Regions from separate parts of the Paenibacillus sp. IHB B 3415 genome, predicted to be linked through region 2. Evidence: riboswitches for the same ligand, from Rfam matches in the RefSeq annotation. Region 2 holds a riboswitch; each other region holds the start of a gene.
The links. A riboswitch is a leader RNA that binds a small molecule or an ion and turns the genes downstream of it on or off. The one in region 2 is predicted to bind thiamine pyrophosphate.

Region 1: another riboswitch for thiamine pyrophosphate. It lies ahead of QW71_RS14930 (ABC transporter substrate-binding protein); the one in region 2 lies ahead of QW71_RS37420 (thiamine phosphate synthase).
Region 3: another riboswitch for thiamine pyrophosphate. It lies ahead of thiC (phosphomethylpyrimidine synthase ThiC); the one in region 2 lies ahead of QW71_RS37420 (thiamine phosphate synthase).
Region 4: another riboswitch for thiamine pyrophosphate. It lies ahead of QW71_RS21800 (ABC transporter ATP-binding protein); the one in region 2 lies ahead of QW71_RS37420 (thiamine phosphate synthase).

What each region holds. Positions count from the first base shown of each region.
Region 1 covers NZ_JUEI01000027.1:95,327-98,589, forward strand. Annotated here, with positions in the region: gene QW71_RS14920 (ABC transporter permease) at 1-160, opposite strand, end outside; gene QW71_RS14925 (MTH1187 family thiamine-binding protein) at 157-450, opposite strand; gene QW71_RS14930 (ABC transporter substrate-binding protein) at 504-1,589, opposite strand; TPP riboswitch at 1,720-1,830, opposite strand; gene QW71_RS14935 (hypothetical protein) at 1,903-3,263, opposite strand, start outside.
Region 2 covers NZ_JUEI01000081.1:17,355-20,617, reverse strand. Annotated here, with positions in the region: gene thiH (2-iminoacetate synthase ThiH) at 1-30, opposite strand, end outside; gene QW71_RS29230 (thiazole synthase) at 62-826, opposite strand; gene thiS (sulfur carrier protein ThiS) at 909-1,112, opposite strand; gene QW71_RS37420 (thiamine phosphate synthase) at 1,109-1,771, opposite strand; TPP riboswitch at 1,884-1,986, opposite strand; gene QW71_RS29215 (SDR family oxidoreductase) at 2,181-3,053, opposite strand; gene QW71_RS29210 (NUDIX domain-containing protein) at 3,262-3,263, shown strand, end outside.
Region 3 covers NZ_JUEI01000044.1:22,384-25,646, reverse strand. Annotated here, with positions in the region: gene thiC (phosphomethylpyrimidine synthase ThiC) at 1-1,670, opposite strand, end outside; TPP riboswitch at 1,840-1,946, opposite strand; gene trxB (thioredoxin-disulfide reductase) at 2,019-2,972, opposite strand; gene QW71_RS19665 (lipopolysaccharide assembly protein LapB) at 3,117-3,263, opposite strand, start outside.
Region 4 covers NZ_JUEI01000051.1:74,720-77,982, reverse strand. Annotated here, with positions in the region: gene QW71_RS21810 (ABC transporter substrate-binding protein) at 1-378, opposite strand, end outside; gene QW71_RS21805 (ABC transporter permease) at 375-1,151, opposite strand; gene QW71_RS21800 (ABC transporter ATP-binding protein) at 1,132-1,914, opposite strand; TPP riboswitch at 2,027-2,129, opposite strand; gene QW71_RS21795 (TetR/AcrR family transcriptional regulator) at 2,198-2,890, opposite strand; gene QW71_RS21790 (DHA2 family efflux MFS transporter permease subunit) at 3,228-3,263, shown strand, end outside.

The DNA.
Region 1 (3,263 bases), on a different contig from region 2:
AGATCCCGGAGGCGTTGCCGCGTGATTCACGCGCGATATCGGACGGGCTCGGCAGCTGCCAGGCCGGGATATGGAACACCGATACCGCAATTTGCCATGCGCCCAGAAAAAAGATGACCGCCACAAGGGGCGGCCAGATTTGTCTCCAGGTGCTTCTCACGGCCGGTATTTCTCCGTCAGCTTGTCCATGCTAATGCCGCTGGGATTATGGGCGATCTTGATCTGGGAGATCACGCTCGGGCTGCCGGAGGCAATCAGTGCCTCATGCATCTGGCGTACAACTTCCAGCAGCTCCGTGAGCTCGCCTTCCATGGTAGTATCAAGCGGATTCACCTGATGTTTAACCCCCGACTTCTGAATTACCTCAATCGCAGTGTCCACGTAAGGGATCGAATCCTCATTGTTTGGAGTCTTGGGAATTACCTGAATGCTAAGCAGTGTATTAGCCATTTATTATTCATTCCTCTCATGTGAGTTAGTGTCAGTATTATTCCACTCGGTGTTTACTGGCCTTCCGGCAAAAATTCATTCGTAAATGTACTTGCGGCATCCAGCGGTTTATCCAGCAGCTTCAGGCCGTACATCCACTCTGCGTAATTCTGCCAGATTTCAAGCTTCTGCTCACCCCAGCGGGCGGCATCGTCCTTGTATTTCGGGCTGAGCCATTTCTGGCTGGCCAGCACCAGCTCGGGATCAAGATCAGGCACTGCATCGGACAGGACCGTGGCCGCTTCTTCCGGATGGTCGATCGCGTATTGGTATCCTTTCGACGTAGCTTTGAGGAAAGCCTTCACCACTTCCGGATGCTCGGCGATTTCCTTCTCACTGGTGGTCAGCACCGGTGTGTAGTAATCCAGCTGCGGCGCATAATCCTTCAGGTACAGCATATCCAGCGGCTCGCCGCGCAGCTCGGCTTCGATCCCGGTCCAGGCGTAGAAGATCCAGGCAAAGTCGATATCGCGTTTCACCGCAGTGAAGAAGTCAGCTTCGCCGATATTCACCAATTTCACTTTGGAGACGTCTCCGCCATCGGGGTCCATGATGGCTTTCATAGCTGCTTCTTCCGCTGGAGAGCCCCAGCCTCCGTAGGTTTTGCCTTCGAAGTCTTTTGGCGTCTTAATGTTGCGGTCCTTCGGAGCGGCAAAGCCGGAGGTATTATGCTGAATGATTGCGGCGATGGATACGAGCGGCACATCCTGCAGGCGGGCCAGGGTGAGCGCCTCCTGTGCACTGATGCCAAACTGGGCTTCACCGGAAGTAACCATGGTGTCAGATCCGGCAGCACCCGGCTGCACGATCTCCACGTCAAGACCTTCCTCAGCGTAATATCCCAGCTCCTTGGCGGTATACAGGCCGGTGTGATTCGTGTTCGGCGTCCAGTCCAGCGCAATCTTAACCGGGGTCAGCTCTTTAGGCGCGTCGGTGGTACTGGCGGCTGCGGTTGCTTCAGGTGCAGCGGTGCTGTTCCCGGCGGCAGGTGTGCTGCCTCCGGCATTGCTGCCCGGGTTGACGTTCCCGTTGCCGCATCCGGCCATCACGAGCACAAGCATAGAGCTAAGCAGCAGCGGTAATACTTTTTTGACTCCCATTTCTCTTCTCTCTCCTTCCAGCAATCCCTAGTCTTCCAAAATTCAGAGTAACCCATACCAAAAAGCGCCCCGGAGACCGGGACGCCAGTTATTTGCGCAAGGTGAGTTCAACTTCAGGCCCATGAAGGGGTTCAAGTTAAATGAAGATTCCTACGCTGGCATTATCCAGATCAGGTATAAGGGTCAGTATCTTGTGGGATACAATCTCAGCCGGCCAATTCCAGCACCCCTGGTTCTATGAAGTTCACGGGTATTGCTATGTTCTTACGGTGTATTATAGACGCCGCTCTTGCGGTTGTCCAGTCTCCCCGTCCTAATCTTCGAGCTTTAGCGGCAGAATCCAGGGGCCTTTGAGCAGGAATAGAGGCTCCGACATTCTAAAACGCAGCGTATCCGCGCCGGGCTCTGCATCCAGAAGAAGAGTCTTCAAGATTCTTGGGAATGTCTCGGTATCCTGCCAGCCGTATGAATATTTGTCCCCAGAACCCGGATAGCGGATGAAGAAATGCGTCAGTGACTTTGCCGCTTCGGGATCAAAATTCATATCCACATCAACACTGACAGCCGTCCCGCTGCTGCGCTCAATGCGGGTGAATTCTACCGGGTAACCGGCGATCTCAGCGGTAATGTGGAGAGGCGCACTCTCCCCGCTGGCGGGCAGCGGCAGAACGACCTCCCGGGAGAGTGCCTTCCGTTCCGCTATTTCGATGTAAGGGATGACGACCCTGTAAGACTGTTCTTCAGCTGATGCCAATTCCCGGAACGAGAACTCCGACGGGTAGACCATAGTTGAAGGAGGTTCAACCTTCGCTTTGACACCCTCTTCATTCTCGACATACAGGTCATTCCAGGATACCAGCGGCTCCAGTGAATAAGAATGGACGGCGGAGAACGAATCTGGAAGGGCCGGAACTAATTCGACGCGGACAAGCCCGTCATCCAGACGTACCGGAAAAGCCGTAATCCGCACATCCTGGTGCACATCACTTGCGCCTAAATGCTGCAGATCATCGGCGGTCACCGGTGCTTGAAGCACCAGTGGCCCGACTGCTGCTCCATTGATATACAGAGTAACCGGTTCAGCGGTTTCAAGCTCCAAATTTCCGGGAAGTGCAGCGCTGTAGCTTGCATACCAGTCTCCGGATGCAGAAGACCGCATATTGGAAGTAAAGGTATAACGGTCCCCTCCGATGTCTGCCTGAAATTCAGTAATGACGGGAGTCAGTTGTCCCCGCAGCGTAATGGTCCCGCTGTTCTCCTGCAAAAGTATGGCATGAACTATCAGCTTTCCCTTGCCTATGGCAGCAGTGTAAGGCTTCTCCAGAACATAAAGCTGACTGTCCGGGCTGCTTTCCAGAACAGTGCCGAAGCCGGGCAGGAAGCTAAGGGCTTGCTTTAGACCTGCCTGGACGTCAGGGGAGAACGACAGCAGGCCTGCGGCCATAAGGATCGCGGCCGCCGCCGCTCCAATAGCCGTACGCCGCCGCGGCTTGCGGACAGCAGCAGGCAGTTCAGGCGCCGGTTCAGTCTGAATAAGGGCGAGGGTACGGCTCTTGATCCGCTCAAGTGAGGCAATCTCTTCTTTAGACCCGGGTACCGGGCTGGACTCAGGCTCCCCCAGCAATCCGTTCAGTGCAAGTTCAGCCTCGCTGAATTCCAGATGATCGAGCTGAT
Region 2 (3,263 bases):
CAGCCGGGTCAGCCTATCATAAAAGCTCATGTCCTTCCTCCCTCTTCTTAAACAGCATCAGTCAGGCCAGAAATCCGGTCAGCGGCGAAGAAGCTGCGGCTGTCTCTTCCACCGGCCCCAGCCCGGCCAGATAGGCCTTCCGCCCCGCCGACACCGCTTCGCGGAATGCCTCCGCCATCAGCTGCGGGTCCCGGGCGGTGGCAATTGCCGTATTCAGCAGCACAGCGGCTGCGCCCATTTCCATCGCCTCAGCAGCCTCGGAGGGTCTGCCAATACCGGCATCCACGATGATGGGCAGACCCGTTTCTGATATCAGAATCCGGATCAGCTCCTTGGTCTGCAGCCCGCGGTTAGAGCCGATTGGCGCTCCCAGCGGCATGACGGCTGCAGCTCCCGCCTCCTTCAGCCGGAGTGCGGCTGACAGATCAGGGCTCATGTAAGGCAGAACAACGAAACCCTCCGCAGCTAGAATTTCTGTCGCTCTGATCGTCTCGGTATTATCAGGCAGCAGATATTTCTGATCATTGATAACCTCGATCTTCACCCAATTACCCAGTCCCGCCGACTTCGCCAGCCTGGCAATGCGTACGGCTTCCTCTGCGGTGCGTGCACCGGAGGTATTGGGCAGCAGCGTCATGTGGGAAGGAATATGGCTGATAATATTGTCCTTGCTCTCCGGATCTACCCGGCGCAGGGCAACCGTAATGACTTGTGAACCCGAACGGGCAATCACTTCAGGAATAAGGGTGTTGCGGCTGTATTTTCCGGTCCCGATGAACAGTCTGCTCGTTAAAGTAACTCCTCCGATAACCAAAGGATCTTGCATCATATCGCCTCCTGTGATAAGTCACTGCCTTAAGCTAAATTACGTATCTGCATTGTTCCGTCTGCTGCGCGTGCAAGGCCCCCTAGCCTCCGCCGACAAAATGAACCAGCTCAACTCGGTCACCTTCATTCAGCAATGTATCTTCATAAACCTCTCTGCCGGCAAGCTCGCCATTCAGCTCCACAATAACCAGCTTCCCGGCCCACTCAGGCCGGGCCAGAAGATCAGCCAGCGTCCGGCAGCTCTCATCATACCTTCCTCTGTGGCCGTTAACGGTCAAATTCATTCCAGTTCACCTCCTTTGCCCGGTAAGGGGGCTTCATTCAGGACTTCAGCATACGCTGCGGCCTGAACGGATGATCTGTAGGCCTCAGCGGCGCCAGCAGGGTCCGTCGCTCCGCATATCCCGGACATTACGGCTATTCCGGCAGCACCTTTCAATAGAACTGGTCCGGTATTACCCGGTGTGATGCCTCCGATAGCAATCAGCGGTATACTGCTGCAGCGGACGGCCACTTCCAGCTGCTCCAGGCCCCGTTCCCGCTGTCCGGGCTTGCAGGCCGTGGGGAATACATGTCCATACAGACAGAAGTCCGCTCCCTGCCGTCCGGCGCGTGCCGCTTCCTCCGAGGAGTGCACTGACCTGCCCAGCCGCAGGCCCGGGGCAATGCCGCGCGCCCCGGCAGGCGGCAGACTGTGCCAGGCCAATTGGACACCGGCTGCCCCTGCTGCCAGAGCCACATCTATCCGGTCATTAATGACCAGCTTAGAGGGAGGAACCCCCGCTTGCAGCAACCGCTCTGCGGCAGCCAGAAGCTCCCGTGCGGTCAGGGCTTTTTCCCGGAGATGGATATAATCCACCATGTTATGTACAGCAGCAGCCAAACCGGCAAACTGCTCCGGATTCAGCCTCCCATCCGAGATCAAATGGATTTCTTTCAGCACCTTCACCTTCCCTCTATACGGCATTCCGGAAAATACAAAAAGACCGCCCCCTGTATCAGGAAGCAGTCCGGAATATAAGCAGGAATACCGGGTAAGCCGTTACCCCCGCTGCATTATTCATTCTCCACTTCCCTACGCTGGTATAAACCAGATCAGGTTCAAAGGGTCCGAACAGATATGTTCGTCTCAGCCTTGCGGCACCCCTAGTGATCGTTCATATTCTATTGTTCTTGCAGTTTGTATATTAGCATATTATTCCTGTAAGAGCTATTCTTTAATAGATTCAGTTATTAAATCCAGCGGGTTTAAACGGCAAAAAAGCCAGCCTTCCGGCTGACTTTTCACCTGTTGAACCTTGGATGCCTTAAACCTGTATAAACTTATCCGGCTTACAAAGCAGTGCCAATGGTCAGCCGTTAACGATCTCGCCGCCGTTCACATGCATGACCTGACCGCTCACATAGGAGGAGTCGTCAGAAGCCAGATACACATAAGCCGGTGCCAGCTCTTCGGGCTGTCCCGGACGCTTCATCGGCTGGGTGCCGCCGAATTCACTGACCTTCTTCGCGTCAAACGTAGACGGAATCAGCGGCGTCCAGATCGGTCCCGGTGCTACCGCGTTCACGCGGATGCCTTTGTCTGCGAGATTCATCGACAGGGAGCGGGTGAAGCTGAGAATTGCTCCTTTGGTGGACGAATAGTCCAGCAGCTGCGGGCTGCCGCGGTACGCCGTGATAGACGTAGTGTTGATGATCGTGGAGCCTTTTTTGAGATGGGGCATCGCTGCCTTGGTCAGATAGAACATGGAGAATATATTCGTCCGGAACGTCCGCTCCAGCTGCTCGGCGGTAATGTCCTCAATAGTCTCCTGCGGATGCTGCTCTGCCGCATTGTTAATCAGGATGTCCAGCTTGCCGAGTCCCTCAATGGTTTTATTAATCAGATCCTGACAGAAGGCCTCAACCCCGATATCACCGGAGATCAGAATACACTTCCGCCCCTCCTGTTCCACCTGACGTTTGGTTTCTTCCGCATCTTCATGCTCATTCAGATAGGATATCACTACATCTGCGCCTTCTTTGGCAAAATGAACGGCAACCGCACGACCGATTCCGCTGTCCCCTCCGGTAATGAGCGCGGCCTTGCCCAGCAGCTTGCCTGCTGCCTTGTAAGCCGAGGTTTCAAACTCCGGAAGCGGGTTCATCTCGCTTTCAATTCCGGGCTGCTGGTCCTGTACCTGCGGAGGCAGGGTTTTGACGGGTTGTTTGCTGGTGTCTGGCATAATCCATTCTCCTTTCGCTGTACCATTATACTGTTTTACTAATCATGTTAGGATGGCTAAAAGTCTGGTGTTTATGCATCATACTTACCTAGCAAAAATCGCTTTACGTTATTTTACTTACCACATAGGGAAGCTGGCCAAACAGAAAATCTTCAGTCCAACGCGTTCCCCGGTCCATTATAGAGCCTGCAGAAGGAGAGTTATCCTCAT
Region 3 (3,263 bases), on a different contig from region 2:
GAATTACGGATATCATGCGAAATCCGCATGCTGCAGAATTTAGGACCGCACATAGAGCAGAAATGAGCTTGCTTCGCCCCCTCCGCAGGAAGCGTCTCATCATGATACTCCAGCGCCCTTTCCGGGTCCAGAGAGAGATGGAACTGGTCTCGCCAGCGAAACTCGAACCGCGCCTTGGACAGCGCATTATCCCTGTCCTGTGCACCCGGATGCCCCTTGGCGAGGTCTGCGGCATGTGCAGCGATCTTGTAGGTAATGACTCCCTCGCGCACGTCATTCTTGTTAGGCAGACCTAAATGCTCCTTGGGTGTAACGTAACACAGCATAGCCGTCCCGATCCAGCCGATCATCGCCGCCCCGATGGCTGAAGTGATATGATCATAACCGGGTGCAATATCGGTAGTGAGCGGACCCAGGGTGTAAAAAGGGGCTTCCCGGCAAATCTCGAGCTGCTTGTCCATATTCTCCTTAATCTTGTGCATCGGCACATGCCCCGGACCCTCAACCATTACCTGAACATCGTGCTTCCAGGCCAGCGCTGTCAGCTCTCCCAGCGTCTCCAGCTCAGCGAATTGAGCTTCGTCATTGGCATCTGCAATAGAACCCGGACGAAGTCCGTCCCCCAGAGAGAAGGCCACATCATACGTCTTCATAATCTCACATATAGCTTCGAAGTGTGTGTACAGAAAGTTCTCCTGCTGATGGGCAAGGCACCAAGCGGCCATAATCGAGCCGCCCCGTGATACGATTCCCGTCATTCTTCCGGCAGTCAGCGGAATATAGCGCTGTAGCACCCCGGCATGAATGGTGAAGTAATCGACCCCCTGCTCCGCCTGCTCAATCAGCGTGTCGCGATAGAGCTCCCAGGTTAAATCCTCGGCTATGCCGTTCACCTTTTCGAGCGCCTGGTATAAGGGCACCGTGCCGACAGGCACAGGAGAATTGCGTGTAATCCATTCACGGGTGGTATGAATCTTGGAGCCGGTGGAGAGGTCCATGATGGTGTCGGCCCCCCAGCGGGTCGCCCACCGCATCTTCTCCACTTCCTCTTCAATAGAAGAAGACACCGCAGAATTTCCGATGTTCGCATTGATCTTAACCAGGAAGTTACGGCCAATAATCATCGGCTCGCTCTCGGGATGATTGATGTTGGCCGGAATAATGGCCCGTCCGGCGGCTACCTCATCCCTTACGAATTCCGGCCGGGTATTCTCGCGGATCGCGATATACTCCATTTCCGATGTAATGATCCCTTGCCGCGCATAATGCAGCTGGGTAACATTGCGGCCCGCATGTGCCCGCAGGGGACTCCGCTGCAGCCCTGGATAAGCCTCTGCGGGCGGCCCGCCCCTGCGGATTCCATTATCCTCCGGCTGCACAGCTCTTCCGGTGTATTCCTCCGAATCGCCACGCTCCGCAATCCAGCATAAACGGTGCGGCGGCAGCCCCCTCCGAATGTCAGCCTCTTGCGCAGCATCGGTGTAAATTCCGCTGGTGTCATAGACACGCAGCGGTTCGTTCTCCTCTTCCCCGGCAACGCCCTCAGTTCTGCTGAGGCTGATCTCCCGCATCGGAACCTGAATATCCGGGCGCGAGCCCTCTACATACACTTTGCGGCTTGCAGGAAATCGGGAAAGGTCCACCTCTTCGTTCTTCATCATTTCTGGCATTCTAATCTCCTCCTCTTCGCTCTATGAGCCAATCAGATAAGATTTCACGCAGCAGACTAAGCCGAAGAATCATGTATAGCACAAGGCATATGAATTCTTGCAAGTCAAAAAGCCGCTCCACCTGGAGCGGCTTTATCAAAGGAACAGCCCAATAAGACTGTATTCAAAAAAAGGTCCGACTCCACTTTCCTACGCTGGTATGATCCAGATCAGGTTCAAGGGTCCGGAAATTCACTTTTCCCGTCTCAGCCTATTCAGGCTCCCCTAGTGGGTATCTTATCTAATTAAATACATTCTACTGGTATAGGTTTTTTTTGTAAACCCGTAAATAACAAGAACCTTCTCCGGTTATTTATCGAGCGATTCGCTCCAGTCATGCACCATCGTGCCTTCCAGGAACTTCTCGGCATCCATGGCGGCCATACAGCCGGTTCCGGCTGCCGATATAGCTTGGCGGTAACGCGTATCCTGCACGTCGCCGCAAGCGAATACGCCGGGAATATTCGTCTCTGTGGTGCCCGGGTTAACCACTATATAGCCATTCGCATCGGTGTTAATCTGCCCGCCTAAGAAAGCGGTATTCGGTGTATGTCCGATAGCGACAAATACACCATCCGCTTCCACCAGCTCGGTAAGTCCCGTCTCATTGTTAAGGACGGTGATGCCCTTAACTCCGGTATCGCCGACGGTTACCTCAAGCGGCGTGCGGTTCAGTGCCCATGACACCTTGCTGTTGTCGCGTGCGCGGTCCTGCATGATCTTCGAAGCACGCAGCTCCGGACGGCGGTGAACCAGCGTTACGCTGGAAGCAAAGCGGGTCAGGAAGCTGGCTTCCTCCATCGCGGAATCGCCGCCGCCGACCACGACAATCTTTTTGTTACGGAAAAAGAATCCGTCACAGGTCGCACAGGTGCTGACCCCGCGTCCTACATTCTCCTGCTCACCCGGGATACCCAGGTATCTGGCGGAGGCGCCGGTCGAAATAATGACCGACTCCGCTTCCAGTACACCCATTCCGTCTACAGTCACCTTGAACGGACGCTGTGAGAAGTCAACCGACTCCACCCAGCCATTCTTGAATTCAGCGCCGAAGCGTTCGGCCTGCTTACGCATGTTGTCCATCAGATCAGGACCCAGAATCCCTTCAGGGAAGCCTGGAAAGTTCTCCACTTCTGTCGTCGTTGTCAGCTGTCCTCCCGGCTGCAAGCCTTCAATTACGAGCGGGCTCAGGTTCGCACGCGCCAGATAAATCGCGGCAGTCAGCCCGGCCGGGCCTGTTCCGATTACAATCGTTTTGTACATTACATTGCCTCCTTACAAGTAGGTTTGTATTTACAAGTGGAAACGGCTTTATCGTCCTTTTATTAGGACGGTACCGTTTCAGCGAGAAATATAAGGATAAGTTATCGTGAGAAACATATAGATCCTTATATTTGAAAAAAGGGTTCAAATATTGTTGGTGGACGGCGACAAGCCGTCCGTTCCCGGCAGCATGCCCTGGGTATCGCATTCACTGTCGATCCGCCGTGCATAACGGCTTACCATGGAGACCGAGACGCCGTAACGCTGTGCCGCCTCGCGGAAAGTGACCGG
Region 4 (3,263 bases), on a different contig from region 2:
CACCTGCGGCTGGTAGCTGAGTGCCAGATCGACTTGTCCGGCAGCTACCAGCTTCAGCGCGTCGTTGCTGTCGGCAGGCATCTGTATCTCAACATCAAGCCCCTCTTCGGCAAAATACCCCTCACTCTGTGCCGCGTACAAAAAGGAATGAACGGCGTTCGGATACCAGTCGAGCATGATCGTCAGCTTATGGGCTGTACCGTCTGCGGTTGCCGTCGGAGCGGATGATGCCGATGATGAGCCGGAGCCAGCCGGTCCGTTATTGCCGGCGCAGCCCGGCAGCACCAAAAGAACAGACAGGAGCAATACATAAGGCAGCAACTTATAAGGTTGAGTACTACGGGTGTAGTGATAACGGTTATAGCGGATTGGAGTCATGAATAACGTCCTCTTTTCTTCAGAAATAACTTCTCGAGCGTAGCAATACACAGAAACAAAGTGATCCCAAGGGCGGACAGCAGCACAACAGCGGCAAACATCTCGGCACTCTGCAGATTGCCGGCCATTCTCCGGCTGAAATAACCGAGCCCCCGGCTGCCTCCAAGCCATTCGCCGATGGTAGCGCCAATGACGCAGTACACCACCGACAGCTTCAGTCCGGAGAAAAAGGACGGCAGGGCCAGCGGAACAGCAGCCTTGCGGAGAATCTGCCAGCGGTTCGCGCCAAGCGTCAACAATAGCTCACGGTACTGCTCCGTATTCTTGCCCAGCCCGTCGTAGGTGCCGACAACCACCGGGAAGAAGGCGGTCAGGAACACTACGGCAACCTTACTCCACAAGGTGTAGCCGAACCACATGATAAACAGGGGAGAGAGGGCAACCAGCGGAATCGTCTGGCTGATAATCAGCAGCGGATACAGCGCTTTGGCCAGTGGCCTGAACAGATGCATGCCCGTTCCCAGCAGACTGCCGCAGAAGACGGACAGAGCGAAGCCTGTTAGTACCTCAAGCAGCGTTGCGGGCAGGTGCACACCGAAGAGCAAATGCCGCTCCTCCATCAGAGCGTTCCAGATGGCCGTGGGAGCCGGCAGGATGAACGGAGGAATCAACCCCAGCCGGGACACCGTTTCCCAGACCGCAAGAATCAGCAGCACAAGCAGAATAGCCGGGCTGTACTCCCGCAACAATCTTCTATAGAAGACGGTTGTCATACAGCTTCAGCTCCAAATCCTGCCGCAGGGCAACAAACTGCGGTTCGTAATTCAGACTATGATGTCTGGGGCGGGGCAGACCGGTGATGAACTCCTGCATACCGCCCCCGGCACCGCCGGTCATCAGATAGATACGGTCACTAAGCAGAAGCGCTTCTTCAAGGTCATGGGTAATGAACAGCACAGTCTTGTCCAGTCCCGACCATAATTCCAGCAGCCAGCGGTGAAGCTCCCGTTTGGTTATGGCGTCCAGTGCCCCGAACGGCTCGTCCAGCAGGAGCAGCTCATTCCCGGCGGCAATGGTGCGGAGTACCGCAACCCGCTGGCGCATGCCGCCCGACAGCTCATGCGGATATGCAGCCCCGGTCTCACCAAGGCCGAACTGCTGCAGCATGCTGCGGATCTGAATAACGGCTTCCTCTTTGGAGCCGCTCCGCTTCAGTTCCCAGGGCAACAGGCAATTGTCCAGTACGGTTCTCCAGGGCAGCAGGAGATCCCGCTGCGGCATATAGCCGACCTGGCCGAGCCGCTCCGAGGCGTTATTAGGCGGTTGCCCGTGCAGGGCAACCTCGCCGCTGCCGGGTTCCAGCAGGCCGGCGATAATTTTGAACAGCGTGCTTTTGCCGCAGCCGCTGGCACCCACGACGGAGATGAACTCCCCGCGGCGGACCTTCATGGAGATTCCGGAGAAGACCGGAGCCCTTGAAGCTGCGCCGAAAGAATAGGACAGGTTAGCGATGTTGATCATAGGATGGGGAAGCAAGCCTCCTTAGGGAAAAGTGATTACGCTACGAAAACAAGAAAGACCCATCCATTTCCGGAGGAAATGAATGGGCCTGAAGGTACAGTCAGTTTGCAAAGACGCGGAACCGCTGATACATTCTGCTCCACTTCCCTCCGCTGGTATGATCCAGATCAGGTTCCAAGGGTCCGGAGCTTAAGCTCCGTCTCAGTCGGCCGACTCCCCTAGTGAAATAACAGGTGCTATTGAATTCGTAATTGGTACTTAATATACCATAATTCCCCCGCTTGTAAAGAGCCTGTGTTCAGCGCTTGGAGAGGCCGGTTATGAACAATGCAACAATTCCCCGCGAGATTTCCTCTTTGGAGGAGCCGTTCCGTTTCTGTTCATACAGGTAAAGATCAGGACTAAGTACAGAGATCAGCGCTGTGGCAGCGAAGCGGGGATCGATCCCGATAATCTCTCCATTCGCGGATGCGCGGTGCAGAAGTTCACTCATAATCCTCCCGAGCCGCAGGAAAAAAGGATGTTCGAACTGGGTAAGCTGCTTCTTGCCGGTGAATTCGGATTTGATCATATTCAAGAGCTCCGCATATTGCTCAATGAAACCAACGACCTGCTCAATGCTGCTCTGCAGATGCGCGAGGGCAGCCGTTTCACCGGCGCTGGCAGCAAGCTGCTGTTCCATCCCCGACAGAAACTGCTCGGTGCTGTCCAGCAGCAGAGCCGAACAGATTTCGCCCTTATCGGTGAAGCGGCGGTAGAGCGATCCCTGTCCTATGCCGGCCCGTTTGGCGATGCCGTACATACTCACAGCTTCGAGTCCGCTCTCGGTGAACAACTGGCGGGCGGCTTCGAGAATCCGCTGCATATAAGGATCGGCGGGTTCTTTTGCAGCGTTGTCTGCGTTCACTGTGTTATCTGTGTTGTCTGTGTTGTCTGTGTTCTCGGGAACTGCTGATGTTACAGGTTCAACTTCTGTTTCTGTTTTTTTCATGATGTCCCCTTTCATATAAAGTGAATCCTGCCCATAATACAACAATTCCCTCATTCGATCGGCCTAAATCCCAAATTGTTGTATAAAATGCATTATTTCAGCTTGTTCAAGCAAACGAATCAATTGTGACGAATTGACGTATCTTCTAGCCTCGCAGTGATTCACTGGTAACTTGTGTGTTGTTTGCAGAAAATCATATAAAACATTTGACACATCGGACAATTGTCCGTAGACTATGAAATGCGATAACGGACAATTGTCCGTTCACTAATTATATAGACAAACCTGCCCGCAGGTCAACGTAGATGACAGCGGACAGTTCAGGAGGAGAAGGAGTATGGATCAGACCTTGAAGCAGGATGCCGATTTCCGG